2 regions of the Heliomicrobium undosum genome follow, and region 1 is predicted to be linked to the other one. Evidence: riboswitches for the same ligand, from Rfam matches in the RefSeq annotation. Region 1 holds a riboswitch; the other holds the start of a gene.
The links. A riboswitch is a leader RNA that binds a small molecule or an ion and turns the genes downstream of it on or off. The one in region 1 is predicted to bind cobalamin.
Positions count from the first base shown of each region.

Region 2: it holds a riboswitch for cobalamin, as region 1 does, so the genes downstream of both, cbiD (cobalt-precorrin-5B (C(1))-methyltransferase CbiD) here and GTO91_RS15460 (energy-coupling factor ABC transporter permease) in region 1, are expected to answer to the same signal.

Region 1 covers NZ_WXEY01000025.1:26,034-40,486, forward strand. The annotation lists gene GTO91_RS15390 (HlyD family efflux transporter periplasmic adaptor subunit) at 1-26, opposite strand, end outside; gene GTO91_RS15395 (HlyD family secretion protein) at 31-684, opposite strand; gene GTO91_RS15400 (efflux RND transporter periplasmic adaptor subunit) at 681-1,952, opposite strand; gene GTO91_RS15405 (TetR/AcrR family transcriptional regulator) at 1,973-2,566, opposite strand; gene GTO91_RS15410 (DUF362 domain-containing protein) at 2,761-3,906, opposite strand; gene GTO91_RS15415 (TMEM165/GDT1 family protein) at 3,969-4,628, opposite strand; gene trmB (tRNA (guanosine(46)-N7)-methyltransferase TrmB) at 4,909-5,598, opposite strand; gene GTO91_RS15425 (RluA family pseudouridine synthase) at 5,630-6,661, opposite strand; gene GTO91_RS15430 (flavodoxin family protein) at 6,675-7,244, opposite strand; gene GTO91_RS15435 (YjfB family protein) at 7,445-7,627, opposite strand; gene glgP (alpha-glucan family phosphorylase) at 7,888-9,558, opposite strand; gene GTO91_RS15445 (hypothetical protein) at 9,739-9,915, opposite strand; gene GTO91_RS15450 (HD-GYP domain-containing protein) at 10,037-11,260, shown strand; gene speD (adenosylmethionine decarboxylase) at 11,336-11,707, opposite strand; cobalamin riboswitch at 12,005-12,186, shown strand; gene GTO91_RS15460 (energy-coupling factor ABC transporter permease) at 12,422-13,096, shown strand; gene GTO91_RS15465 (energy-coupling factor ABC transporter substrate-binding protein) at 13,093-13,428, shown strand; gene cbiQ (cobalt ECF transporter T component CbiQ) at 13,467-14,165, shown strand; gene GTO91_RS15475 (energy-coupling factor ABC transporter ATP-binding protein) at 14,208-14,453, shown strand, end outside.
Region 2 covers NZ_WXEY01000002.1:25,500-39,952, forward strand. The annotation lists gene GTO91_RS02140 (TIGR00282 family metallophosphoesterase) at 1-135, shown strand, start outside; gene spoVS (stage V sporulation protein SpoVS) at 351-611, shown strand; gene GTO91_RS02150 (dipeptidase) at 758-1,720, shown strand; gene GTO91_RS02155 (LL-diaminopimelate aminotransferase) at 2,030-3,211, shown strand; gene GTO91_RS02160 (hypothetical protein) at 3,313-3,588, shown strand; cobalamin riboswitch at 3,602-3,773, shown strand; gene cbiD (cobalt-precorrin-5B (C(1))-methyltransferase CbiD) at 3,880-5,091, shown strand; gene cbiE (precorrin-6y C5,15-methyltransferase (decarboxylating) subunit CbiE) at 5,004-6,338, shown strand; gene cobI (precorrin-2 C(20)-methyltransferase) at 6,339-7,055, shown strand; gene cobM (precorrin-4 C(11)-methyltransferase) at 7,052-7,819, shown strand; gene GTO91_RS02185 (cobalt-precorrin 5A hydrolase) at 7,816-8,979, shown strand; gene cobJ (precorrin-3B C(17)-methyltransferase) at 8,976-9,665, shown strand; gene cobK (precorrin-6A reductase) at 9,662-10,513, shown strand; gene GTO91_RS02200 (sirohydrochlorin chelatase) at 10,561-10,926, shown strand; gene GTO91_RS02205 (precorrin-8X methylmutase) at 10,926-11,546, shown strand; gene GTO91_RS02210 (HDIG domain-containing metalloprotein) at 11,582-12,142, opposite strand; gene cobU (bifunctional adenosylcobinamide kinase/adenosylcobinamide-phosphate guanylyltransferase) at 12,177-12,752, shown strand; gene GTO91_RS02220 (cobyric acid synthase) at 12,873-14,453, shown strand, end outside.

The sequences.
Region 1 (14,453 bases):
AAGACGATCAGCTTTTTGGCCTTCACCGCATCATCCCCCTGTGGAGATCTTGGCGATGACGTTCATTCCGGGGAGGATGCGCAGCCCCTGATCGTCAAGAATTTTGATTTTGATGGGGATCCGCTGGGTCACTTTAATGAAGTTTCCCGACACGTTGCTGCTCGGCAACAGGGAAAAGACGCTATCAGCGGCAAATCCCACCTGTTCCACCACGCCTTGCAGCTTCCGCCCCGGGAAGGCGTCGACCGTCAGGGTGACCGGTTCGCCGACGGAGAGCCGGTGGATCTTGGTTTCCTCAATCCGGGCCGATACGTAGAGATTCCGGAAATCTGCAAGCAAAAAGAGGCGCTGCCCCGGCGATACCAGTTCTCCGTCGTTGACGTTCTTTTTCATGACCATGCCCGTGCCAGGCGCCCGCACCAGGGCGGCATCGCGGTTTTGCAGGGTCGTGTTTTTTTCTTCCAATCGGACCATTGTCTCTCCGGCCTGGACCAGATCGCCCTCTTTGACACGGATTTCCATGACCCTTCCAGCGATCTCCGGCCCTACCTTGATCATGTCGGCGTCGATGCGGGCGTCATCGGTTGTGACATAGCGGACGGAATCGACATAGGTGTAACCGGCGTAGCCAAGGGCAGACAAGAGCAGGGCGGCGCCGGCAATTTTCGCGATCTTCTTCTTCATTTTGCCGCTCCCTTTTCGGCGATCACTTGAATGGCGTCGCCGTCTTTCAAGTCGTTCTGACCGACGGTGATGATTTTTTCTCCCCCGTTGAGCCCGCTCAGGATCTCGATATTGCTGCCGTCAGAGCGGCCGGTCAGCACGGGGCGGGTGGTGACGGTGGAACCGTCGGTGACCATGATGACGCGCTCACTGCCGCGCTTGACAACGGCGTTTTTCGACACCACGATAGGCGACCTGGCCTCACCATTCGGCAGGGTGACCTCGGCGTACATGCCCGATTTCCAGAGCCCCGACTGGGGAAGGCTCAATTTGACGGGATACTCTTTGCTGGCGCTGTTGGCGATGGGGCTGACGGCGATCACCTTGGCCTCAAAAACCTCTGAGGAGACCTGTTCGATGCGCGCCTTCATCGCCTGACCAACCTGGATCTGCTTGATATACTCCTCAGGAACGCTCGCTTCCACCACCGGTTCGCTGCTGACGATGGTCAGCAACGTGTTGGCCGCAGGCGCTGTAGCCGCCATCTCCCCTTCATGGGCAGGCTTGGAGGCAATGCGGCCGTTGACGGGAGCGGTGAGCACTGTCGCTTCGAGGTTCAGCCGCGCCTGGTCGACGATAGCGCTCATCTGCGCCACGGCGGCTCTTAGGCTCTCCAGCGTCTGGGCGGTGGCCCCTTCGAGCATCTGGCTCTGTTGCTGCAGCAACTGCTCGTAGGTGGTCTGGGCCTGTGTCAGGGCCAGTTGGGCCGACTCGAGTTGATTTTTCGAGGCTGCGCCGGCGTCAAAGAGCGACTGCGTCCGTTCCATCGTCTTCTTGGCGATGTCCAGGGAAGCCGCCGCAGCGGTCACCTTTTGTTCCATCTGCTGCCGCTCCTGCGGCCGCGCGCCGTTTTCCGTGTCAGCCAGCCGCGCCTGGGCGGCCCTCAGGTTTGCTTCTGCCTGGGCGAGGGCGACGCGGTAGTCGCGGTCATCCAGTTGAATCAGCGGCTGACCGGCTGTGACTTCTTGTCCCACATCGACGAGGACCTTGACGATCCTGGCGTTGAGCTTGCTCATGATGGCCGATTCCGTTTCCCCCATGACCCGTCCGGTTACCACACGGGCCTTGTTAAGTCCCTGTTCCCCCACTGTTTCGACGACCACTTTATGTACCTTCGAATCGGGGGCCGCTCCGCCGCTGCAGCCGGTGAGGGTGAGCGCTGTCGCAACGACACACCCCAGGGCGATCGCTTTGACACCGATTTTCCGATGGATTTGTTGGTTCGGCATGTCTGTCCTCCTGTCTTCTGCTATGGCTGTGTCCAACTATGCAAGAGCAAGGCGATGCTGCCGCGAACGAACGCCTCGTCCAGCGGGGGCAGGTGTTCCATCTGCATCCGTTCCTTGTGCAGATAGGCCGTAAAGAAGTGCCCAAAAAACATCTGCACGGCGATGCGGGAATCGATGGGCGCCAGCTCGTCGGCAGCGATCTTGCGGTCGAAATAGGATTTCATCAATTCCGTGTTCTGCCGAACGATGTCCATGAAAAGACCGCCGAACTCGCCATTGTGCAATCCCTCACTGACGAGAATGGAGATCAGGTTTCGCCGTTCCCGCAAAAAACCGACAAACCCCATCGCTACCCGGAACAGGCCTTCGTCGATCGGCTTCTCTTCAATCTCGCCGATCAATTTTTTCAGGACCGTCGCGAAGGTCCGTTCCCGCAAGGCCTCACGAAAGAGTTCTTCCTTGTTCTCAAAGTAGTGATAGATGGTGCCGACGGTGACGCCGCATTTCTGGGCGATGCGCTTGATGGTGGCGCCTTCATACCCGTGCTGGCAGGCAAGCTCCATAGCCGCCGCCTTAAACATGTCGCGCCGTTCGGAACCGCAAAGGTCCGTCAACTCTTTATCGCCTCCCACGCCTGCTAATCTAGCGCCTGCCGCGCCTTATGCGCCTCTGCGCCTGTTTAAAATCCCTACTCTTCGTAGACTTCAACGCCTTCTAGCCGCTCCTAAATGAACGTTCATTTAGCAAACTTCATTTTTTCATGAAAGAGAAAACCTGTCAATATAAAAAAAATCCGCCGACTTTTCAATCAGCGGCGAGAACCGAAGAGCAACCGGCTAAGTCCCGTCTGGCGCACCTCGACGGCCCGCTCGGGGCACATCTCCTGGCAGCAGAGGCAACCGATGCACTTGTCCTTGTCCAGTTGGGGGATCCCCTCCATCTGTAGCGCGTCGGCGGGACAACTCTGCAGGCAGATGCGGCAACCGATACACTTGTCACGGTCGAAGGCGGGCAAGGGCCTTAGCGAACGTGAGATGGGTCTGGCTAAGAAGGGCGGCAGGTGGTTTTCGACGAAGTTGACCCGGCGGTGCGAGGCCGGGCGGAAAGGAACCGGCGTGATCCTTTCACCATCATCCAACAGGAGCAGCGGTCCGACGAGCCCCCGCGCCTGGGCGACGCGGTCCATCTCGATGTCCTTGACGGCGATCAGGGACAGGGCGTAGTGGTCCAGGCTGAAGGGACAGCGCGAGGCCAGCAGGTACCCGAATGGTTTCGGTTCCCCCGCCGTCGGCCCGTCTCCCTCCATGCCGATGACGCCGTCCATCACCGTCAGCGCCGGACGGAGGGCCAGGTTGAGTTCCACCAGCAGTTCGCCGAAGGGCTTTCGCTCCTGCACCCGGAAATGGTATTCGGCCTTGCGCATCCCCGGGATGGCGCCGTAGAGGTTTTTGACCGCCCCCGTGTAACCCGTCTGGGCATGGGTCTTGATCTTGGGTAGGTTGATGATGGCGTCGGCTTCGTAGAGCACTTTGAGGAAGGACACTTTGCGCAGCGGGCTCCGCTCCGTGAGGGGAACTTCGACTTCGGCCGTGTCATAACTGACCTCGATGCCTAACCGCTCCGCCACGGCAGCCATGCCCGTCTTTTTATAGACCATCCTCAATCCGGCCGTGTTGGCCGAGGGACCGCCGGGGCTGTCGACAATGAAAGGCGTCGCCCCCAAGGCGATGACCGCCTTGGCGACAGCTTCCACCAGGGCCGGATGGGTCGTCACGGCGGCTGCCGGATCTTTCCCCATCACCAGATTCGGTTTGAGGGCGACCCGCATGCCAGGGCGGATCGTGACGGCTAAGCCGCCCAGACGCTCCAGCAGGCGCGCGACAGCGGTGTCTATCTCCCCCTGTTCATAACTCCGGCAGGCCGTGATCGCCACTGCTTTTCCTTTTCCGGTCAAATTCCGTCACCTCGAATCGCTTCCACTAGTATCATACTCGCTGGGGAGATTTAGCCGAACAATCACTCCGAACGGGCAGGTTCTTTTCCCCCCCGCGTCAGCATGTATAAGGCGATCCCCGTGATCACCGTGATCCCCGCCACCACCGCATAGCGCATCGCCGGATCGTGAACGGTGGCGATGATTCCGGCGTAACCGAAGAAGATAAAAATCGCCGCCGAGGCGTATTTGACGATCCGTTCGGGGATCTTCTTGCCGAGGACGACACCGACGAGGATGCCAATCACATTCGAGATCATCATCCCTGTCGTCGTGCCCATCCAGACGGGGATCAGGTTGTGATACTTCGCCGCCAGGGCGACGCTGGCCAACTGGGTCTTGTCCCCCATCTCGGCGATAAAAAAGGCGATCGTCACCGTCAGGAAGGGGCCGAAGTACTCCTTCTTGTCCTCCCCCTCCAATTCATCGCCGCGGACCGTCCAAAGACCGAAGAAGATAAAGGAAATGGCCGCCGCCAGTTGGATCGTCTCCATCGGAACAAATGCGGTCAGGTAATCCCCCAGCGCCACCGCCAGGAGATGGTTGAGCAGCGTGGCGACGAAGACACCGGCCAGGACCGTCGCCGCCTTATAGCGGGTGGCAAAGGCCATGCCCAGCAACTGTGTCTTGTCTCCCATTTCCGCCAGCACAACAAAGATGGTGGATGCCCAGAATGCTTCCATACAGTTTCCTCCCTTAATGCATTGATGGTCATACGCGGACAATGCTTTGACTTACATTCGCTGGGGTTACAGAAACAGGCGAAAAGGGGAGAGCAACAAAACAGAAAGACCTTGGACACGCCAAAAAACGTGTCCAAGGTCTCGTTAAGCCGGTGTTATCCAAACCGCAGATACGGCTTGTCCAGGCCGGCAAGGCCAGGCGCTGACGCCAGTTTGTTGACCTTGCCTGTGAAACTACTCCCCTCAGGCGATCTTATGGTAATCCATAAATCGGGCCCTGTCAATCCCGAGAGCACAGCGCCGCCTCACAGCGATAAATCGGCATCCCCTGACGGGAGAATCGGCGCTCATACTCCGTCATCACCCTTGCCGACAACGCCATTGTCTCCAGCGCAGGGTCCTTGTGCAGATCGAAAGTTACCTGTTCGAGCGCGAAACTGTTGGCCTCGAACTCCTCCAGGGAAAACCGGAAGAGGTTCTCATTGTCCGTCTTGAAACGGACCTTGCCGCCCGTTTTTAGATAACGCCGGTAACGTTCCAGAAAGCGCCGGTGGGTCAGCCGCCGCTTTGCATGACGCGCTTTGGGCCAGGGGTCGGAGAAGTTTAGGTAGATGCCGTCGACCTCGCCGGCGCCAAAGATGTCGACGGTCTGCTCCACATCGATCCACAGAAAAGCCAGGTTGGGCGCCTCCCACTTTTTCGCCAGTTCCAGCGCGTCCAGGAGGACCTCCTCGCGCAGTTCAGCGCCAATCCAGAAGCGTTCGGGACACTCCCGGGCCATTTCATTGATAAACCGTCCCCTGCCTGTGCCGAGTTCCAGATGGATCTCCACCGGCTCCGGCCGTTGAAAACCGAACCGACTGGCGATATAGTCCTGCCACCGGCCTTGCCATTCCGCAGGCTCCGTCACCAGCCAAGGGGTATACTGCAAAATCTTTTCCCGCGTACCTGGGATTCGTCGTAACCGCATATTAACCTCGTTTTTTCACGCGAATCGATTTCTATTTTACACTATCCTCGTTGCAGTCCAGGTCGTTTTGACCGTCTTTTGTTTTTCTGTCTTCGTTTTCACTTCTGTCGTTTGCGTTCCCGCCGATCAGGCTGGCCATATCTTCGGGAATTTGGGAAGTAACCTTCACCGCCTCACCGCTGCGAGGCTGGAGTAGCGTCACCCAGGCTGAATGCAATGCCTGACGGCCGATGCGGAACGAGTCGCCCCCATACAGACGGTCCCCGAGCAGCGGCGTGCCCAGATGGCGGAAGTGCACCCGGATCTGGTGGGTTCGCCCCGTTTCCAGGATAACCTCCGCCAGTGCCAGATGCCGTTCCGGTTCCGCTTCAGCTTCCGCTGCGCCCTTCGTCTCCAAGGCTGACGGTTCAAAAACCTGCGTCACCCGGTAGCGGGTGATCGCTGTTTCTCCGTCATCGCGGACCATGCGTCGCATGTGATGTTCGGGGTCGCGACCGATGGGCGCGTCGATGATTCCCACCGGCTCCGCCGGCAGACCGCGCAAAATGGCCAGGTAACCGCGCTGCAAGCTCCCGTCGCGGAGTTGCCGATCCAGCGCTTGGTGGGCGAAAGCGTTCTTGGCGAAGACACAGATGCCTGTCGTGTCTTTGTCCAGCCGGTGCAGCGGCCGAACCCTCGCCTTAATCCCCTTCTCGGCGAAGTAGTGGGCCACGCCATGGGCCAGGGTCGGCCGGAAGCGTGCCCTCTGTTCCGGCGGGTGCACCTCGATCCCCGGCGGCTTGTCGAGGATGAGCAGGTCGGCGTCTTCGTAGAGCACCTTCAGGTCCATGGCGACCGGCGCCAGGTTGCCTTCCTCCTCCTGATGAACACAGACTTCGAGTAGATCGCCTTCCTTGACCCGCCGGTCGAGGTGGGCCCGTTTTCCGTTTAGACGAAAACCGTCGGTCCGGGTCAGGATCTGCAAGCGCCGGCGGGAAAATCCCAGGCAGAACTGCAGAACGCTGCCAATGCGCCGCCCCTCTTCCTCCGGCTTAATCCGGTGAGCCAACCATTCCTTCGACACGGCCACAATCCTTTCAATAGGTATGGATCTTCTCGATCAACTTCGCCACATTCTCGCCGAAACGGCGCACCGTACGCAGGCCTTCCTCATCATTCATCGCCTCGCCGGGGTTGCGGCCAAAGACGATATTCCAGTAGGTGGATCCGGCGACGATCATCTCGCTGATAAAGTAAAACATCAGCATCTCCTGGAGCGTCGACGTCAAGCCGCCGCGCCGGCCGACGGCGATGGGGCCGCCCACCTTCCAGGACAAGAAGCGGTCGCTGGCCATGGAGACCATGCTGATCCGCTGCACCGCCGACATCAGGTCGCCCCGGGCCGTTCCGAAATAGACGGGCGCGCCCACCACTAGACCCTGGGCGTCCCGGATTTTATCGATGATCTCATTCAGGCCGTCATTGAGGGCGCATTTGCCCGACTTGCATTGGCCGCAAGCGACACAGGACTGGATGTTCTTTCCGGCCAAAGAGACAATCTCCGTCTCCATGCCCGATGCCTGAATCGCCTCAGCGCAGGCTTGCAGCACCTGCATCGTATTGCCTTTTTGACGGGGGCTTCCTGAGATGAGGATGACTTTCTTCATACACTATCCCTCCATCATGCGTTCCTATGCGCCAGCGATTCCGGCGCTGCTGTCAGATCCTCCAGAAAGTGTATCATAATCTCCCCCTCCGGGGAATCGGGCGGCCCCTTCCGATAAAGATAAAAAGCGCCTCTTGTCTGTAAGGACAAAAAACGCTTTGTAAACCTCCCGATGATGGCTTACCTATCGAGGACCGATACCTAGGCCCTCACGTCGATCCGCTGGCCCAGACGGGGATTGACGCTCTGCTCCATCATCCGCGTGTCGGCGGAACCCTGCTGCTGCGCCATATCCATCGCCTTTTTCAGCACCAGCATGTGGACGATGTCCCCGTTGGATGCGGCGTTGACCAGCGTCGGCGCAGGAAGTTGGGATATGTTCATGCCGCTCACCTCCTGAGTTTTCCCGAACCAAAAGCCCAGGCCTGTCCGCTTGCGCTAGCCTGTTCTTTTTCATTATAGCGGTTCGTTCCCCAGCGCGCATAGGACCCAAGTCGGAAAAAACAAAAAAGCCTTGCCTTTCCGGCGCCCCCTTCGCGATAATAGGCAAAAAAAGCGGTTCCACCGGCAATCCGGTTTCCCCGCTTTTTCGCATCTACAGGCGCAGTGTGCGTCTCTTCCGTTCCCTCGGCCAGTCCTTACCGTCACACCGACTGATTCAGCAACTGCCGCTTGTTCGTCGTCACCGGCGTGTACATGAGGTCATAGTACTCGCGGCACATGCGGTGGGAGGAGAACTGCCAGCGCGACATGTCGATGCTGAGCATCATCATCTCGACCCAATGCTTGCGGTTGTGGTTGTACATGGGCAGCACTTCCTGCAGCAGCACCCGGTAGAGGGACTTCATGTCCAACTCATCCTGCTCCTGTGGCGAAAGGTTCTCGCCGGGGTGGAAGTCGAGCAGCCAGCCGTTGATACCGTGCTGCACCCCTTCGCCAACCCAACCGTCTTCCACGCTCAGGTTCAGCACACCGTTCATGGCCGCCTTCATCCCCGAAGTGCCCGAGGCCTCCTGGGGCCGGCGCGGGTTGTTCAGCCAGATGTCGCATCCGCGCACCAGCAGCGTGGCGATGTCCATGTTGTAGTTCTCGATGAAAACCACATTGTCGGGGTATCGCTTCTGGAATTCCACCAACCGTGCGATGATCTCCTTGCCCATCATATCGGCGGGGTGGGCCTTGGCCGAGAAGATGATCTGGATCTTCCCCGTCGACAGGTAGGCATCGATCACTTCCGGATTGCGGAAGATCAGATCGCCTCGCTTGTAGGAGGCGGCCCGGCGGGCAAATCCGATCAGGAGGGTGTCCTCCCGCAGGTTCCCCAGCCCTTTTTCCTTGACATACTCGATCAGTTTTCGCTTGTTGTCCATATGGATGGACCAGAGGTCTCCCCGCGTCTCGAAGGCCTGTTTGATCCGGGGGTCCTGCCAGGTGCCCGGATGGACGCCGTTGGTGATGGAAAAAATTAGAGGAATCGACTCCAGGTGCCCCCACATGCGGTGAACCGTGCGGCCATGGAGCTTGGAAACGCCGTTGGCCATATAGGAGAGGCGCAAACCGGCCACGGTCATGCTGAAGGGATCGCCGCCGAGGTCGCGCATCTGATTGTAGTTGAGGCCGTTGTAGGCGCCCATCCGCCCCAGCGTGTCATGGTCGTGAACCTCATTGCCTGCAGCGACCGGCGTATGGGTCGTGAAGACGATCTCCTGGCGTGTGTTGTGCCAGGCGCGCTCAAAGGATTGGCCCTGGTTCATCTTCTCCCGGATCAGTTCCAACCCGGCGAAAACGGCATGGCCCTCATTAAAATGATAGACATCGATCGACAAGCCGAGAGCGCGCAACGCCCGGATCCCGCCGATGCCCAGGATCATCTCAGCTGCGATGCGTTCCTGCCGCCCGCCGCCGTAGAGGCGCTGGGTCATCCAGCCATGGGGGCTGCCCGGAAAACCGGCGTCCAACAGGTAAAGGGGCACATTCCCCTGGTTGTCGAGCACCCAGACCTTGCAGACCACATCATGTTCCCAGATGCGGACCGATACGGACACACCGGTGTCCTTCAGATCGGGGAACTCATAATCGCGGTACACATCATAGGGCTGACCGTTGCTGTCAATGTGCTGTTCTGTATATCCCTGGCGCCAGAGGATCCCGACGGCCACCATCGGTCGTCCCAGTTCCCGGGCCGCCTTGATGTAATCGCCCGCTAAAATGCCCAGACCGCCCGAGTAGATCGGTATGGAAGCGTTCAAACCATATTCCATGCAAAAATAGGCGACATGCGGCAGTTCCGTGCCTGCGGAATAGAATACGTTCAATCCCATTCACCTCTTCTCGCGCATTTGCCCACGATTCTATGATAACGGAACTGGCGTCCAGTGGCTACATTTTTCTGGATCCTTTTTCAGTATGTTAAAAAAAAAGAGAGCCGACTATTTTGCCGACCCCGTTCGTTGAACTGATTACCGGTCTATTCAACTGTACGATGCGCCTGTTGGTCAGGCCACATGGTCCCGCAACTCGCGAACGCCTTCCTGTTCGCAGTAGGGGCAGGTCCGGGTGCGTTCGATTTCGCCCAGCATATCTACAGCCAGTTCCGCCTGGGAACGGGCGGGAACGATCACGTTGCGCACGGTGCCGCATTCGGTGCATTCCGCCGTAAACCGCTTGATCACAATATCACCTCCTTTGCCGGTTCAGAAAAATAAGGGGCAACACGACTTTATCTTATGGTAATATGGATGATAGATCTGTGTAGATCTCATTAAAAATCTGCAAACAATTGGAGGCATCCGGATGGCATCCTATACCCCCGTCGACCTCTCCCGGCTGCTCGGCGCCCTCTCCATGGCCCTGGACTTCACTACCCACGGGCTCTCGCGCCACCACCGCCGGGTTGCATACATGGCAGTCACACTCGGACGGGCGATGGCGCTTCCGGTCAAAACACTGAAGACCCTCTATTGCGCAGCCAGCATTCACGATATCGGCGCCGTCACCTTTGCCCAGAAGAGCGACCTCTCCCGCTTTGAGATCCACTCGCCCAAGAGCCATTGCGAACTCGGTCGGCGGATGCTGGCGAGTTCGCCCCAACTGAGAGAAGCCGCGATCATCATCGAACACCACCATGACCACTGGGACGAGCCGGGCCGGCAGGATGCTCCCGTCGATCCCACACTGCTCCTGCTGGGTGACTTGATCCACCTGGCCGATCGCATCGAGGTCCTCCTGACACCCGCCCATATCCTCTCCCAGCGCCGTCAGGTCATGGACGCCATCAACAACATGTTCGGAACAGTCTTCCGCCCCGAATTGAAGGACCTCCTCAACGAACTGGCAGGGAGAGAGAGCTTTTGGCTTGACCTGGACTCCCCCTTCATCGACGAACTGACCCGGCAGGCCGTCGGCGCCGACGAGCATACCATCCAACTCCCCTATTGCGAGTTGAAGGGTCTGGCATCGATCTTCGCCCGCATCATTGACAGCAAGAGCCGCTTCACCCTCCGCCACTCACGGCTGGTCTCGGCCTCGGCGACGCTTCTGAGCCAGTTATTCGGCTTCTCTCCCGCCGACGCTGCCCGCATGGAAGTCGCCGGCCTCCTCCACGATATCGGCAAACTGAGCATCCCTGAGGAGATTTTAGAAAAACCGGCTCAACTGACGCCCGACGAGTACCTGATCATCAAACAGCACACCTATCACAGCTACCACATCCTGAATCAGGTTCCGGGCTTTTCCGAGATCGCCCAATGGGGCGCCTACCACCACGAGCGCCTTGACGGCAGAGGTTACCCCTTTCACATCCCAGGGGAAGAACTCAGCGTCGGCAGCCGGATTGTGGCCGTAGCCGATATCTTCTCGGCCCTCGTGGAAGACCGCCCGTACCGGGATGGCCTTTCCCGCGAAAAGGTCGAATCAATCCTGAAAAAGATGGTCCTGGAAAAGGCCATCGACGGCGATCTGGTCGATCTTCTCTGCCAACACTACGACGACTTCGAAGCGTTGAAACAAACCATGTAAGCCGTTTTCATCAGATCAAAAGAATGGCATTAGAAAAAGCCTGGCGATGACCAGGCTTTTTTTCACGCGCCGTCGTTATTTCAGGACCTCGATCGGTCCGTCGCCGCGCTTGAGCAGCTTTACCGACGTCTTCTTGGGAACCAGCACCTTGATCATGTGGTTGATGGCCACTTCCGGATCCACCGTCTCCCCGCAGGTGTAGCAATCGAGGGCGGCAAAACCCTTCTCGGGATAGGTGTGGATGGAGATATGGCTCTCGGACAACAGGACCAGGACCGTCGCGCCTTGCGGCTCAAACTGCTGCTTCTGGGACGAGAGAACCGTCGCTCCGGCCGCCTTGGCGGCTTCAATCATCTGTTCCTCCAGGAACCGGGCGTCGTTCAATTTTTCGAAATCTACGCCCCAAGTGTCAATGGTGACATGTCGTCCGAAAGTGGAGTAATCCATCATTTCGGCCCCCTTCCCAGCAAATTGGATGCCGGGACCTACGTGATCCATCCGGGGGTGGGTCTAGACCCGCCCTAACAGGGACGTTGGTCTGTTTGAAGCAATCCAAACCCGATTTGGATGAATCCTGGTTCCCACCACAATGAGTATATTAATATCATAAATGGCGGGGCAAATCAATACTTTTTTTCGAGAGGATTTTATTGCCTGAACCTTGCGACACCCTTGCCCCGCGCGCCTTGACGTGTTACGATTGCATATAGATAGTGCTTTCCATAGCTATCTGAAAAATCGAACACGGTTACCCTTGTTGCAGGCGCCGCTCAGCGGCTGAAAAGGGAATGAGGTGTAAAGCCTCAGCAGCCCCCGCTACTGTAAGGGAAGACGACCCGCCACAGATCCACTGGACTTCGGTCTGGGAAGGAGGCGGGACCGGATGACGCCCGAGCCAGGAGACCTGCCCGCAACAAACGAAAGACCCACTTCGGGAGGAAGGGAGGGCTTTATTTTGTTGCCTATGGGGAAATCTCCACCTGGCGCAGACAATCTACCGCTTGGTCCAAGGCGATGACCGAAATCGAGGAGCTTGCAAGCATGCGATTGTAGTTTTTAGTACATATATATTCTCCAGAACGATACAGCAAGCGACGAAAACACCGGAACTTAGATAGGAAATCCCTACAACCACCCCTACACAAAAAGGAGTGTCTGCGAATGCATATCATGGAGGGCTACCTGCCCCTTAGCCATGCCGCTGCCTGGACAGCCGCCTCAACGCCCTTCGTCGTCCATGGGCTGCGGTCGATCCAAAAAACCGTCCGGGCCAATCCGGAAGCCAAAATGCTCCTCGGCGTCACCGGAGCCTTCTCCTTTGTGCTATCGGCGCTGAAACTGCCTTCTGTCACCGGCAGTTCCTCCCACCCGACCGGCACCGGCCTGGGCGCCGTCCTCTTCGGCCCCACCGTGATGACCGTTCTCGGCGCCATCGTGCTGCTCTTTCAGGCCCTCCTGCTGGCCCACGGCGGAATCACCACCCTGGGCGCCAATGTTTTCTCCATGGGCATCGTGGGACCTTTTGCCGCCTACGGCGTCTACCGGTTGGGACAGCGGCTGAGCCTTCCCTCCAACGTCTCCATTTTCGCTGCCGCCGCCATCGGCGACCTGGCGACCTATGTGACAACGACCTTACAACTCGCGATCGCCTTCCCGGACACAGCCGCCGGCGTCGCCGGTTCCATCGTCAAATTCGGTTCCGTCTTCCTGGTTACGCAGGTTCCCCTGGCGCTGGCTGAGGGCCTTTTGACCGTCCTTATCTTCAATGCTCTCTCGAAATACTCGGCCAACGAACTGTCTGCGCTGAACATCTTTTCGAAAGAGGTGAAAGCATGAACTGGCTGCGGAACAAGCTTGTCCTGATTACGGCTGCCCTTTTTCTGACGGGCGTTCCCCTGGTCATGCATTTCACCGGCGATTTTGCCGGCGCCGATGATCAGGCAGGCGAAATGGTGCAGACCATCGCCCCTGATTACAAACCCTGGTTCGAATCCCTTTGGGAACCGGGAGAGGAGGCAGAACCGCTTCTCTTCGGCTTTCAAGCCGCCGCCGGCGCCGCCTTTATCGCCTACTACTTCACACGCCGCCGCAAGAGCAGCGGATCCGACATGAGCGCCGGTTCCGGAATGGGCGGCGGCATGGGGCGCAATTCCGTCGGCAACGCCTGATGGTGAAATAGAACAGTTCACAAACGGGGTCTAAACAGATGCTCTACACGATCGATCAGTGGGCTTGGGCCAACAAACTGCGGGACAAATCGCCGACTGGGAAAGGGCTTGCCGCCCTGGCAGGGCTGCTGGCTAGCCTCCTCTCCCCCACGCCCTGGCTGCCCGGCTTGATCACGCTCCTCTCCGGCGCGTTGATCGTCTTCGCGGCCCGCGTACCCCTGTCCATCTTCGTAAAACTGTTGACTGTGCCTGGCCTCTTCCTCTTCACCGGGTGCATTACAGTGGCCTTTTCGCCATCCCCCCTTGACCCCGTGGCGCAGGTGACTATCGGTCCCTACACCCCTGGCATATCAGCTGCCGGTCTGGAACAGGCTGGCATCCTCTTCTTTCGATCCCTCGGCGCCACAGCCAGCCTCTATTTTCTCGTGCTTACCACGCCGATGGTCGATGTGATCGAACTAGCGGCCCGCTTGCGGACGCCCAAGATTGTGACGGAACTGATGCTTCTCATCTACCGCTTCATCTTCGTGCTCATGGAGACGACTCAGGCCATCGTCGTGGCCCAAGAGTCCCGACTCGGCTACTCCACGAAAGCCAACAGCCTTCGCTCCCTCGGTATCCTGGCGGCCAACCTATTCGTCCGCTCCCTCATCCGTTCCCGTGAGCTCTACATCGCCCTGTCGGCCCGGGGGTATGAGGAAGAGCTTCGTGTACTGCCACGCGCCAGAACCCCTTAAAAATAGCACCAGAACTCCCTAAAAAAGAGGATGGTTTTCATCGTGACAGCCCTGTTGGAAACGGAACAAGTGGAATACAACTACCCCGACGGCAACAGCGGCCTTCGGGGTATCGATCTTTCCCTCCCGGCGGGACGCAAGATCGCCGTCGTCGGCGCCAACGGCGCCGGCAAGTCGACCCTCTTCCTTCATCTCAACGGCGCCTTGAAGCCGCGCCGGGGTGTCGTCCGTTTCCAGGGTAAGCCCATCGATTACTCCCGCCGGGGCCTACGCGAACTGCGCAGCCAC
Region 2 (14,453 bases), on a different contig from region 1:
AAGTTTATCACCGGCTTGCCGGTCCGCTTCGAGACGGCCACAGGACCCTTGCAGTTTTGCGCCGTCATCATCACCCTGGGCGATAAGGGGAAAGCAACGAAGATTGAGCGTGTTTTCGAGAGGTTTGACGGTTAAGAGAAATCGTAATGGCAGTGGGATACAAGCAGACGATATAGGCAAAGGAGAACGAGGGGCGCCCGGCAAGCAGCGGGCGCCCTTGTCCATTCTGGATCGATATTAACAGGATAAAAATGGAGAAAAAATAGATTGAAAAAAAACAATTTTCGGTGTACTCTAGAAACACACATTAGTGGAAATTACAAGAAAATAACAACAGGGAGGCCGTTGACATGGAAGTGCTCAAAGTATCAGCCAAATCCAGCCCGAACCGAGTGGCAGGCGCCTTGGCCGGCGTGTTAAGAGAGAGAGGCGGCGCCGAGATTCAAGCCATCGGGGCGGGCGCCCTGAACCAGGCAGTTAAAGCGGTCGCAATCGCACGCGGCTTTGAAGCTCCCCGGGGGGTAGACCTCATCTGCATCCCCGCCTTCACAGATATCCAAATCGATGGGGAAGAGCGGACAGCGATCAAACTGATCGTGGAACCGCGCTGACGCGAACGCGAAGCGCCACGTACATAAGCAATCGGATACCTGCCTCTCGTGGGCAGGTCTCTTACTTTCTGGGGGCTTGTTTATCTGTTCGGTATCCCTTATCTTCCGATGTTAACCCTTGTATGTCAGTGAAAGGGGGAATCCCCTTGTTCCAGGCTGTAGACGCCCATTGTGACACCTTGCTAAAAGTCCGTGATGACGGTTTCTCATTTTCCGACGATGGTGCTGCCGCCGTAAGCGCCGGTTCCTTACGGCGGGGAGGAGTAGTCCTGCAGTTTTTAGCCGCCTATATCGGCGAGGCTTATAAACCTTACGGCAGCCTCCGGCGTACACTGGAGTTGATCGAAGCGTACCACCGGATGGTCAATGGGCATCGCCGGTTCCTTTTTCCGCTTCGGTGGAAGGAGGAAATGACTCAAGTCGGAAATCGCTGCGGCGCCCTGCTGGCGATTGAGGGAGGCGAGGCGCTTGCCGGATCCCTCGCCTTGTTGGACATATTCTTTCGTCTCGGCGTCCGCTCCATCGGTTTGACCTGGAACCAGCGCAACCTCTTGGCAGACGGAAGTTGGGAGGAAGGGAGCAGGGGCGGTTTGACTCGATTTGGACGACAGGTGGTCGACCGAATGGAGGCTCTCGGCATGGTTGTAGACGCAGCCCATATCGCGCCAGCCGGCTTCTGGGATCTCGTCGCCCTCTGCCGCCGGCCCTGGCTCGTCTCCCACACCTGCTGCCGCAGTTTGCAGGATCATCCCCGCAACATCGATGATCGCCAGATCGCGGCGTTGGCAGAGAAGGGCGGCATCATGGGGATCACCTTCTACCCCGAATTTCTCGGTGAGTCACGGGGGGATGTAGAGGGTGTGGCGGATCATATCGAGCAGGCGTGCCAGGCGGGCGGCGGTGTTGAACACGTCGGTATCGGCAGTGATTTTGATGGCGCTGACCGCTTCGCTCACGGTTTGGAAGGGGCCTGTTGCCTGCCGCGGTTGTGGGAAGCATTGGGGAGAAGGGGTTTTTTAGACGACCAGATCCGTGCCGTTGCTGGCGGCAATCTCATACGACTGCTCGCCCAATCCCTGCCGGAGCGACCGGGTGAAATACCGGAATGATTTAAGAAAATGGTAAAATATGAAGATTTCGTGTATGGGTAACGGAGGCGGAAGCAAAGAATAGGGACAAGGAACGGGACAAAGGGGGAGGCCGCATGGAGCGTCGAGACCTCCATTGTGAAACTTGCTTGTATGCCGATCGTGTCGGGGATTGTCTTCCCTGCAATGAATGCACCGACGGAAGCGAATACGAGTCGTCGATAGAAAAGGAAATGGACTGAGGGAGAAAGTAAGGAAACCTTGAAACATCCCCCGTGATAGGACTAGAATGAGAGTTGGCAATATGTGAATACGGGGGAGATACATAGCATGTTTGAATGGAAACCGGCTCGCCGGATGGCTAGCCTATCATCTGCCATGTTTTCGCGCATGGATGCGCTCCGGCAAGAGGTAGAGTCAGGCGGCGTTGATGTCATCAACCTCGGTATCGGCAGCCCTGATCGCCCCCCGGCTCCCCATGTCCGGCAAGCGCTCATGGATGCGCTGGCCCGAGACGACGCCTACGGCTATGCTTTAACGGACGGGCTGATCGAGTTCAAAAGCGCCGTCGCCGATTGGTACCGGGAACGGTTCAGCGTCAACCTCGATCCGAAGACAGAGGTCCTCTCCCTGATGGGCTCCCAGGACGGCCTCGGCCATCTTGGTCTCGCGCTGCTCGATCCCGGTGATATCGCCCTTGTCCCTGATCCGGGATACCCGATCTATACGGCGGGCGTCCTTCTCGCCGAAGGTGTCCCCTATCCGCTTCCGTTGGAACGGGAGCGTGACTATCTGCCCGATCTGGACGCCGTTCCGGAAGACATCCTCCGCCGGGCCAAACTGATGATCCTGAATTACCCGAGCAACCCCGTCGCAGCGACGGCGGAGCTAGACTTTTTTACCCGTGTTGTCAATTTCGCCCGCCGCAACAACATCATTGTGCTCCACGACATCGCCTATTCGGAATTGGCCTATGATGGCTACCGACCAGTCAGCTTCCTGCAGGCGCCTGGCGCCAAAGAGGTGGGTATCGAGTTCCATTCTGTATCCAAGTCCTATAACCTGGCTGGGTGTCGTCTGGGTATGGCGGTCGGCAACCGGGAGGTTCTGGCCGTTTTGGCCAATCTGAAGTCCAATATTGACTATGGCGTCTTCAAGGCGGTCCAATGGGCGGCCGTGGCGGCCTTGCGGGGACCCCAGGCGATCGTCGAGGAAAACGCCGGGGCCTACCAGCGCCGGCGCGATGTTCTCGTCGACGGCTTGGCCCGCATCGGCTGGCAGATGGATAAGCCGAAGGCCTCCATGTTCGTCTGGGCGCCTGTGCCCGAAGGGTTTGCCTCCTCCTTCGCCTTTGCCGAGGAACTCTTGCGTGAAACGGGTGTGCTCGTCGTCCCAGGCAACGCCTTTGGGGAGCGCGGCGAGGGGTATGTGCGCATCGCCCTGGTTGTCCCTGAAGCGCGATTGGAAAAGGCCGTCGAACGGATCGCCAAGCGATATCGTTTCGGCGGTTGAGCCAAGTCTATCTTTACGATCGATCGACGTCTCTCTTGTGGGATAGTTCGCCTGCCTTTGACATAAAATGGTGATAAGACACAGGCAGGAGGGCGGGACCCATGGGAGAAGGAAATCGCGAATCGCTGGAAGCGCTGAAGGACGAAGTGGATTACCTGCGCTCACGGCTGAATCAGTTGAGACTCAGTCGCCGTGTGTTGATGGCATTGCTGGAGACGGTGGACAGTGAACGGCGGGATGCGATCGCACGCCTCGAGGCGGAAAACCGCCGCCTGCGGCGATCTCGGCGAAGTGATGTCGAAAAACTGTCCCTGATCCGCAGTGACGACAGAAAAGTTCTTTGGATTTGCAGGAATGATTCAAAAGACGGCGAATAATTTTATGTATCACATTACGCATATTCGGGGCAGGCGTCACGTATGACGCAGGGAAGTCGGTGCGAATCCGACGCGGTGCCGCCACTGTGACGGGGAGGGCGCTTCTAAGGCCACCGGGGAACCGGGAAGGCGAAGCGTTCCGATGAGCCTGAGCCAGGAGACCTGACTGCCCCCACCGCGAGAACCCGCGCGCTACGGGGGAGGTGACCGGACCGGGGAATGGTCTTTTGATTCCCCAGGTTTGCATTTGTGTCAAATCCCACACCTTGCTGAGGGGGTGGGATTTTTTATGTGCGGGGAGAGTGGGAACAACTGCGAAAAGGCTATACGACGGGATCCTGCGCCGCCGCTGCGGCCAAGGCGGCGACAGGTTTCCTCTATGGAACACTTGGAACACTCGCCGAGACACCAAACGAAGCAACAGAGATTCCCGCTGCTTCAACGTTGCAAGAATCACTGCCGGTGGATATCCCGCTGCCCTATGACGGACGGCTGATCGTCAAGGCGGAACGCATCGATGAGCACGAGCCCTCTGTCAATGGAAACGGGGGAGTTACCTACCAGGTAATCAAGGATGGGGGCGATGACCCCGATGCGACCCACGGCATGGCGATCCGCGTCACTGCCCTGCCTGCGCCGGAAGGGATCCACATCGACGGGGGGCTGGGCGTCGGCCGGGTGACCAAGCCTGGCTTGGCCGTGCCGGTGGGGGAAGCGGCCATCAATCCGACGCCCCGCGCCATGATCACAGCCGCCGTCAAGGAAGCGCTGCCGCCCGGCAAGGGGGTTCGCCTCACCGTCTGGGCGCCGGAAGGAGAGCGGGTCGGACCTTCGACATTGAACCCTCACCTGGGCGTCGTCGGCGGCATCTCCATTCTTGGAACAACAGGCATCGTCAATCCCATGTCAGAAGAGGCGTTCAAACATAGCCTTGAGCCGCAGATCGATATCGCGCTGGCTGCCGGACACCGGACCCTCCTGCTGACACCAGGTCACATGGGCCGGCGAGGGTTGGAGCAGCGGGGAGCGCCCGCTGACGCCATCGTGCTGACGAGCAACTTCATCGGCCATATGCTCGACGCCTGCGCCAAAAAAGGTGTCCAGGAGATCCTGCTCTGGGGCCATGTGGGGAAGCTGGTCAAAGTCGCCGGCGGCATCTTCCACACCCACAGCAAGGTTGCCGACGGGCGCAGGGAGATCATCGCCGCCCACGCAGCCGTCTGCGGCTTGCCCTTGGAACTCGTCCAAGCGGTGCTGGAGGCCAACACAGCGGAAGCGGCGGTGGAACTGCTGCATCGAGCTGGCCGTCTTGACTTGTTCGACCACCTGGCCGAGGTGGCCGCCGAAAAAGCAGCCCAACGTTTTCGCGGAACTGTTTCGGTCATATTCACAGATTTGAAGGGAGAACCGCTAGGGTGGAGTCGCCATGCAACGCTTCCGGGATTCGACCGGGATTTCCGGTCACTGTCATCGGCATCGGTCCCGGCACAGAAGAATATTTGACACCAGCGGCGCTGCGGGCGGTGGAGGAGGCCGATGTTCTCGTCGGGGGGCCTCGCGCGCTGGCGCTCTTCGCCGGTTACAACAAGCCGGGACGGATCATCGACCGTCGTCTCGATAACCTTATCGACTATATCGCCTCCGAACGGCTATCGCGGCGTCTTGCCGTTCTCGTCTCCGGAGACCCCGGCTATTACAGCCTGTTGCCCCGTCTGATCCGTTCTCTCGGCGACGAACCGATCAAGGTCATCCCCGGTTTGAGTTCCCTGCAGATGGCCTTTGCCCGCCTCAAGCTCCCTTGGCAGGAGGCTGCCTGGAAGAGCATGCATGGCCGTCCTATGGAGGATGCCCTCGAAGCTCTCCGGCATCCGGGGTGGGTAGCCTTCCTGACCGATCCCGACCACACGCCGGAAGCGGTGGCCGCCTACCTGGATGCACAGGGGGAGGGGGAACGGCGCGCCTATGTGACGCGCAACCTTGGTTATGACGATGAGTCGGTCGAGGCTGGCACTGTACATACATTTGCACTTGTGAAAACAGGAGCGTATCAGCCGTCCCTGTTGATCGTCGAGGGGGGCTTTGACGTCGAATCGCACGGCAAAGAGAATGCCGGATCGAACAGCCAGACAGAGACGATTCTGGGCGTCCAGCCGGCGAAGGGTCCACTTTTAATGACAAATGTCGGCTTGCCGGATGATGCCTTCATCCGCGGCCAGGTCCCCATGACCAAGTCGGATATCCGGGCGCTCACCCTGGTCCGGGCGCAGGTCGGTCCGGGGGACATCGTCTGGGACATTGGCGCAGGCACCGGTTCGATCAGCGTGGAAGCGGCCCTCTTGTCAAGGGGCGGACGAGTCTTCGCCGTGGAACGCGGCCAGGCTGGCTGCGATCTAATCGAAGCCAATGCGCGAAAGCAGGGCGTAGACAATCTGGTTCCAGTGCTGGGTGAAGCGCCGGAAGCGCTCGTCCACCTGCCGGCGCCGGATGCGGTGATCATCGGCGGTTCCGGCGGAAAACTTCCGGAGATCTTGCAGAATGTGTGGGGTTGCTTGAAGGCGGGCGGCCGGTTGGTCCTCAACGCCGTCACCGTCGAGACGGTGGCCGTTGCTACCCAATGGCTGCGGGAACGGGGAATCTCTTTTCAGGCCAGTCAGATCCAGGTGAACCGGCTGGAGCCTGCCGGAACGGTTCACCTGTGGAAAAGCCAGAATCCCGTCGTCATCATCTGGACCCGAAAGGAGAGTGGCTGAATGCTGGGACGTTTTTACGGCATCGGTGTCGGACCGGGCGATCCGGCGCTGCTGACGCGGCGGGCCGTCGCCCTGTTGGAGACGACGCCGGTGATCTTTACGCCCCGTGGCAAAGGGGGCGGCGAGGGTGTGGCGCTGACTATCATTCGCGACATCCTGCCTGAATCAGCAGAGATTGTTCCGCTGCACCTACCCATGATCCAGGATGACCGCCTCCTCCGGGATGCCTGGGAGGAAGCGGCGCGGCAGATTTACGACAGGTTGGCCGCCGGGAAGGATGCGGCTTTCGTCACCATCGGCGACTGCCTGCTCTTTTCCACCTATGGATACCTGTTAAAAGCGCTCCGGGAGATCGACCCTGACCTATCCGTCGAGAGTGTGCCGGGTGTCACCTCTTTTTCGGCCAGCGCATCGCGGCTCAACCTTCCCCTCGCCGAGGGCGAGGAGCCGCTGCTCGTCGTCCCGGCGCTGCGCGACCCGGAGGAACTGCGCCCGCTGCTGCGGCAGTTTCCCAATCTGGTCCTGATGAAGGTGGCTTCTCGCTTTGACGAGATTTACCGGGTGTTGCAAGAGGAGGGACGGGCCGAATCAGCCGCCTTTGTGGCCCGCTGCGGGACGCCGGAGGAGCGGATCGTCTGTGACCTGGCTTCTCTGGTCGGACAAAAGCTCGATTATCTCAGCCTGTTGATTGTCAAACCAAAGGGGGTGTCGATTTGATCAGTTTTATTGGAGCGGGACCGGGTGATCCCGATTTGATCACCGTCAAGGGGCAGAAGCGCCTCGCAGAGGCCGATGTGGTCATCTACGCCGGATCGCTCGTTAACCCAGCTGTCCTTCACGTCTGCCGGCCTGAGGCCGAGATCCACAACAGCGCCTCAATGACCCTGGAGGCGGTGCTGGACGTCATGGAGCGGGCGGTGGGAGAGGGTAAAAAAGTGGCCCGCGTGCATACGGGCGATCCCAGCATCTACGGCGCGATCCGGGAACAGATGGACGCCCTCGACGATATGGGCATCCCCTATGAGGTCATTCCCGGCGTCAGTTCCTTCCTGGCCGCCGCCGCGAGCCTGCGCAAGGAGTTTACACTCCCCGACGTCTCCCAGACGGTGATCATCACCCGATTGGCCGGACGGACGCCGGTGCCGGAAAAGGAATCCCTGGCCGGCCTGGCGCAGCATAAGGCGTCGCTGTGCATTTTCCTCAGCACCCACCTGCTGGATCAGGTGACGGCCGATTTGATCGCCGGCGGCTATCCTGAGGATACACCGGCTGCTGTCGTCTACAAGGCCTCCTGGCCCGACGAAAAGGCGGTCCAGGGAACCTTGCGCGACATCGCCGGCAAGGTGGCAGAGGCCGGGATTTCCCGCACTGCCATGATCATGGTGGGCCAGTTTCTTGAAGGCCCTTACCAACGTTCCCTCCTCTATCACCCTGAGTTTGCCCACGGATACCGGGAGGCTGAACGGGGGAGCGGCGAGTGAACGTGCTGGCGCTGACGCCGGGCGGGAGCGCCCTGGCCCGGCGCATCGGCAATGTTTTTCCGGAGGCGCGGCTGTGGCTGCCTGCGGATGGAGACGGTGGTGTCCCTGAGGGTGGCCGTTCAGACGTGACCGATCATCCCAACAGCGCTGGTAGAATAGACGCGGCTATCGTCAATGGCGCTGTTAAAACTGCGATTTCCCACTGGCGCCCCCCTCTGCGGGACACCTTCGGACCGATTTTTTCATCGGGTAAGCCGATTCTCTTTATCGGCGCGCTCGGGATCCTCGTTCGCCTGCTAGCGCCTCGGATCGCCGACAAGCGCACCGACCCACCGGTGATCGCCCTAGATGAAGGCGGACGTTTTGTCATCAGCGTTCTGGCCGGTCACTGGGGCGGCGCCAACGAACTGGCCGAAGAGGTGGGCCGGCGCATCGGGGCCATCCCGGTGATCACGACTGCCACCGATGTGGCCGGGTTGCCGGCTGTCGACACCTTCGCCCGCCGCTGGGGCGCCCGCATCGAACCATGGGCGGCTGTAAAAAAAATCGCCTCAGCCCAACTGCGGGGGGACGCGATCAAGTGGCTGGCCGACGAACGGTTCCTGCCTGTTTTGAAGGAACTGGAAGCAGACTTTCCCTGGCAGCCCTTGCGGGAACCCATAGGGGAACCAACGATAAGCCGGGTGCTGTTCTCATCACGCTGGGTGGAGCCGCCGGTCGACCTCCGGCTCTTTCCCTGCTGTCTCGTCGCCGGGATCGGCTGCCGCCGGGGCGTGTCGCTGGAACAGGTGCATGTAGCCTTCCAGGAAGCCTGCCGGATCGCTGATGTTCATCCCCGGTGCCTGACTGCTATCGCCAGCGCCTGGGTGAAGGCCGAAGAACCGGCCCTCATCGCCCTGGCGAAAACCTATGATGTTCCCTTCCGCACCTTTTCCGCCGATGAAATACAAGCCTGCTGTGACAGCCACCGGGAGATCGGCGGTTCCTCTTTTGTGGCTGATACGATTGGAGTGAAAGCTGTATGCGAACCGACTGCGCTGTTGACACATCCTCAAGCGCGGCTCCTGTTGAAGAAACGGGCTGCCGGCCCGGTGACCGTGGCCTTGGCCGAGGTTCCCTGGCCGTCATCGGATTGGGACCAGGCAACCGGGACCAGATGACGGGGCGGGCGTTACAAGCCATCGCCCAAGCCGATGTGATCGTCGGCTACAGCACCTATGTGAGGTTAATCGAGGACCTGATCGAGGGAAAAGATGTGCAGGCCTCGGGCATGCGCAAGGAGATTGACCGGGCCTGCCTGGCCGTCGATCTGGCACTGGAAGGAAAAGCGGTTGTCGTCGTCTCCAGCGGCGACCCCGGTGTCTACGGCATGGCCGGCGTGGTCCTGGAAGCGGTGCAGCAGCGGGAGGCGCAAGGACAGGTCACCGTGGAGGTGATCCCCGGCGTCACGTCCGCCACCGCCGCCGCCGCCGTCTTGGGCGCGCCGCTGATGCACGACTTTGCCGTCATCTCCCTTAGCGACCTGCTCACCCCCTGGGATCTGATCCGGCGGCGCGTCGAGAACGCCGCTGCCGGCGACTTCATCATCACTCTCTATAACCCGAAAAGCACCAAGCGGGTGCACCAGATCGAAGAGGTGCGGGAACTGCTGCTCCAGCACCGTCCGCCTTCCACGCCGGTGGGCATCGTCCGCAACGCCCGGCGTGAGGGCGAGGAGAGGGTATTGACCACCCTGGGAGAGTTTTTAGAGCACCCCATCGACATGTTCACCATCCTGGTCATCGGCAACTCGCAGACCTATGTCCGTGACGGCTGGATGATCACCCCGCGGGGATACCGCTGGTGATTTGGGTCGTCGCCGGAACGCGGGACGCCCGCCGGTTGATCGAAGGGATATGGCGGGCCGGACTGCCGGTCATCGCCAGTGTCGTCAGCGAATACGGCGCCCAACTCCTCCAGGAGGCTTTTTCCGGGAAGGTGCCTGTCCATCAGGGGGCGATGGACCCTCCGGCGATGCGGTCCTTTGTCCGGGAAAAAGGGATCATTGCCGTGATCGACGCCACCCATCCCTTCGCCCGCGTGGTGTCGGAAAATCTGCTGAAACTGGCTGCCGGAGAGGGTGTCGCCTATCTCCGGTATGAGCGGCCTTCCGTAGATACGACAGATTTCCCGAACTTGATCGCCGTGAGGAATTGGGAAGAGGCGCTGGATGCGCTGGGAGAGGCTGAGGAAGGGGAGACGGTCTTTCTCGCCACCGGCAGCCGGGCGCTGCCACAGGTCGTGCCGCCTCTGCTGCAAAAGAAGCTCCGCCCCATCGCACGTGTCCTGCCCGACCTGGATTCGCTGCGGCAATGCCTTGATTTGGGCCTCCAGGCCGATCAGATCATCGCCATGCAGGGTCCCTTCAGTGAGGAAATGAACCGGGCCATGTTCGCGCAAACAAAGGCGCGCTGGCTGGTCACCAAGGAGAGCGGCGCTGTCGGCGGCGCCGACGCCAAGCTCCGCGCCGCCGCCGGAATGGGACTGAAGACGATCCTGCTCTGCCGGCCCGCTTTGCCTTATCCCTGTGCAACGACTGACTTTGACGAAGCAGTCGCCTGGGCCGGGGAGAGGCTGCAATGGTCGGATAAGGAGCGTCTTTTCCCGAATCAGAATATGAAATTGGAACATGAAACCAGCACCAGTGAAATCTGAACAAGTGGTCTGTAAAGGTCGCCGGATAGGGAAAAGGAGAGGTAATCATGAAAACGGGGATTTTGATGATCGCCCACGGCAGCCGCCTGCAAGAGGCGAACAACCATGCCGTGGCCATCGGCCGCATGGTCCAGGAAAAACACGGGGTGGAGCCCCTCGTCGTCTCTTTTATGGAACTGGCTAAGCCGAGCATGGCCGAAGGGCTTGCCCAACTGGTCGCCGCCGGCGTCGACGATGTCAAGGTGATCCCGCTCTTTTTGTACAATGGCGTTCATATTCAAAAGGATATCCCGGAAGAACTGGAGGAACTGCAAAAGAGCTATCCGAACATTCAGATCACCGTGGGACGACCGCTCGGCGCCGATGAACGCATCGCCCAGTTGATTTTCGAGCGCATCCAGGAGGTCAGTTGATGGACTACATCACCGATCCCCGCGCCATTGAGACAAAAAGCATGGAGATCATCGACGGGCTGATCGGTCCGCTGCCTGTATCGGAAGAGGAGCGCAAGGTGATCAAGCGCGTCGTCCACACGACAGGCGATCCGGAGTTTGCCAAGCTGGTCCGCTGGAGCCCCGGCGCTGTCCCTATCGGCATCGCCGCCTTGGCCCGGGGGGCATCGGTCTTCACGGATGTGAACATGGTCCGCGTGGGCGTCAACAGCCGTCTCCTCTCTGTCAAGGGGGGCAATGCTGTCTGCGCGATCAGTGAGCCCCGCGTTGTCGCCGAGGCGGAGCGGACCGGCAAGACGCGGGCGATGACCGCCTTCGACCTGCTTGCCCCGGAGATGAACGGCGCCGTCATCGCTATCGGCAACGCGCCCACCGCGCTGTTTCACCTGCTGTCGCTGGTGGAGGCGGGCCGCTGCCGCCCAGCTTTGATCGTCGGCACACCGGTCGGCTTCGTCGGCGCAGCCGAATCGAAGGAAGCGCTGACCCAGGCTGATGTGCCCTACATTACGGTCACGGGAAACAAAGGCGGCAGCAATATTGCCGCCGCCATCGTCAATGCCATGTTGTTGCAGATGCCCTAGCTGCTGATGTGATGTCGGCTGATGGCAACCGGAGGCTAACAGCGGTTGTCGGCCTCCTGCAGCAGCGACAATAATTTGCCCATTTCCGGGTGCTCCGGTTCCGTTAACTTACGTTCACCCTGGCAACCGCCATGGTGACGCCGGATCAGTTCCACCAGCGCCGGCGTCCAGTGGCGTCGCGCCGCTTCCTGCGCGCCCAGGGACGCGTGATCAGCAAGGACGGAAAGCGGTTTGCCCAGCAGGGGCCAGCCGTAGAAGGCTTGACTTTTCTCAGGCCGCGAGCCGAGAAGAACATAGAGGATGCGGTGAACCAGGCCGATGCTGGCGTTGCGCTTGCCCATGTCATGAAGCAGGGCGGCTTTGAGCAGCAGTTGCTGCGCCTCCGGCGATAGTTCGCCAGACGCCCTGTGGCAGAGATGGGCCACATCGAGGGCGTGGCGACGGTCGGCGGGGGCCATCTCCAGGAAGACCGCCCGTTCCTCTGGAGTGAGGAACGCGTCGGCCCAAACCAGTTCTTCCTTCGAAAAGCGCGGTTGCCAGGCTTGCAGGACTTGCCGGCAACGGTATAGGATTCTGGAAAAAAGCTCTGTCTTCATGCAATCAGTATATCACGAAGAGGCGTTGACGTAGATGCACATTCAGTCTGGAGAATTGGTGCTGGTCACCGGCGGCGCCCGGAGCGGAAAAAGCGCCTGGGCGGAACAACTGGCTGCCGAAGCGGCGGGCACAGCGCCGCAGCAGGTGGTCTATGTGGCCACGGCTGGCGTTTTTGATGAAGAGATGCGTCGCCGCGTCGATACGCACCGGCAGCGCCGCCCCGCCGCCTGGCAGACCGTCGAAGAGCCACTCGATTTGTTGCGGGTGATCGATGAGTGGGACGAGGAAGGACGGGTGATCCTGATCGATTGCCTGACCTTGTGGACGACCAACCTGCTGCTGCCGCAATACCGGGAAGAAGATTGGAACAACCAAAAAGAACAGGATCTCGTCGACATGGCCCGGCGCACGGCCAAGCAGGCCAGCGCCTCCCGGGCAACGGTGATCGCCGTCGGCAACGAGGTCGGTTGGGGGATCGTCCCGCCTGATCCGCTCAGCCGCGCCTTCCGCGACGCGGCAGGCCGGGTGCAGCAAGCCTTTGCTGCCGAAGCCCACCGGGTGTATCTGGCTGTCGCCGGCTGCCCGCTGCAGGTCAAAGGACCCGCTTAAAGAACGTGCCCGTTTCAAAGGTAAGCAGCGTCCGAAAAAGCCCCCAGTCAAAGGCAGACTGCTGACGAGTTTAATCCCTGACAGCAAGGCCCCGTTTAGGGGAAGGGAGCGGAGCAACCCATGGCCAAAGCCATTATGATGCAAGGAACCAGTTCCAACGTCGGCAAGAGCGTGCTGGCGGCGGCCCTTTGTCGCATCTTTTATCGCGACGGGCACAAGGTGGCGCCCTTTAAGTCCCAGAACATGGCCCTTAACTCCTATGTCACCCGCGACGGCGGTGAGATGGGGCGCGCCCAGGTTGTCCAGGCGGAAGCGGCGGGGCTCGAACCGCAGGTGGAGATGAACCCGATCCTGCTGAAGCCGACGGGACAGGCGTCATCCCAGGTGATCGTCCTGGGCCGCCCCATCGGCAACATCAGCGCCCGCGAGTACCATTTAGAATATGCTACGTCGGCCCTCGACACGATCCAGGCCTGTCTCGACAAGTTTCACGCGGAGTATGACGTCATCGTCATCGAAGGCGCCGGTTCGCCCGCCGAGGTCAACTTAAAGGCCCGCGATATCGCCAACATGCGGGTGGCCAAGATGGCTGACGCGCCGGTGCTCCTCGTGGCCGACATCGACCGGGGCGGCGCACTGGCCTCCGTCGTCGGGACCCTGGCGCTCCTCGACCCGGACGAGCGGGAACGGGTAAAAGGGATCGTCATCAACAAGTTTCGCGGCGACATCTCGCTTCTCCAGCCGGCCATTGACTTTTTGGAGGAGTACACGAAGATCCCTGTGCTCGGCGTCATCCCCTACTTCCGGGGTTTGAACATCCAGGAGGAGGACTTGGTGGCCCTGGAAAAAGCGGAACGGCAGGTTCCCTCCGGCGAAATGCTGGACATCGCCGTCATCCGCTTGCCCCGCATCTCCAATTTTACCGATCTGGACGCGCTGGAGGCGGAAGGCGTGGCTCGGGTCCGCTATGTAGAAGGGGCCGGTGAACTGGGCAAGCCGGATCTGGTCATTATCCCCGGCACGAAAAACACGATTGAAGACATGCGCTGGCTTCGTCAGATGGGGATCGACATGGAGATTCAAGCGCTGGCCGCTAACGGCGCGCCGGTTTGGGGGATTTGCGGCGGCTACCAGATGCTCGGCCGGGAGATCGCCGATCCGGCCGGGGTCGAAAGCTCCCTGCCCTCCATCGCCGGATTGGGCCTGCTCGACATGGTGACGACGATGGAAGCGGAAAAGGTGACCCGCCTGGCCACGGCCACCCTCTGCGGTCCGGGGCCCTTCCTTTCGCCCCTACAGGGGTTGACCGTCCAGGGCTACGAGATCCACATGGGCCAGAGTTGTCCCACTGGTGATCAGCCGTTCTTCTGCCGGATCCGGCAACGCGGCGATGAGACGGTGGATGTCGTCGACGGCCTTGTCGGCGGCGACGGCCTGGTCATCGGCTCCTACCTGCACGGCATCTTCGACAACGAACCGCTCCGCCATCACCTGTTGAACACGCTGCGCCGAAAAAAGGGCCTTCCGGAGATCGATTTTGCCGGCATCCCCTCCATACGGGAGCGGCGCGAGCAGGATTATGATCGCCTGGGCGAGATCGTCCGCCAGAGCCTGCGCATGGATCTGCTCTACGAGATCGTCGGGCTTCCGAGACCTGTTCGTGAAAGCGAATCGGCCGGTGTGAATGGGTCTTCCGGTTCT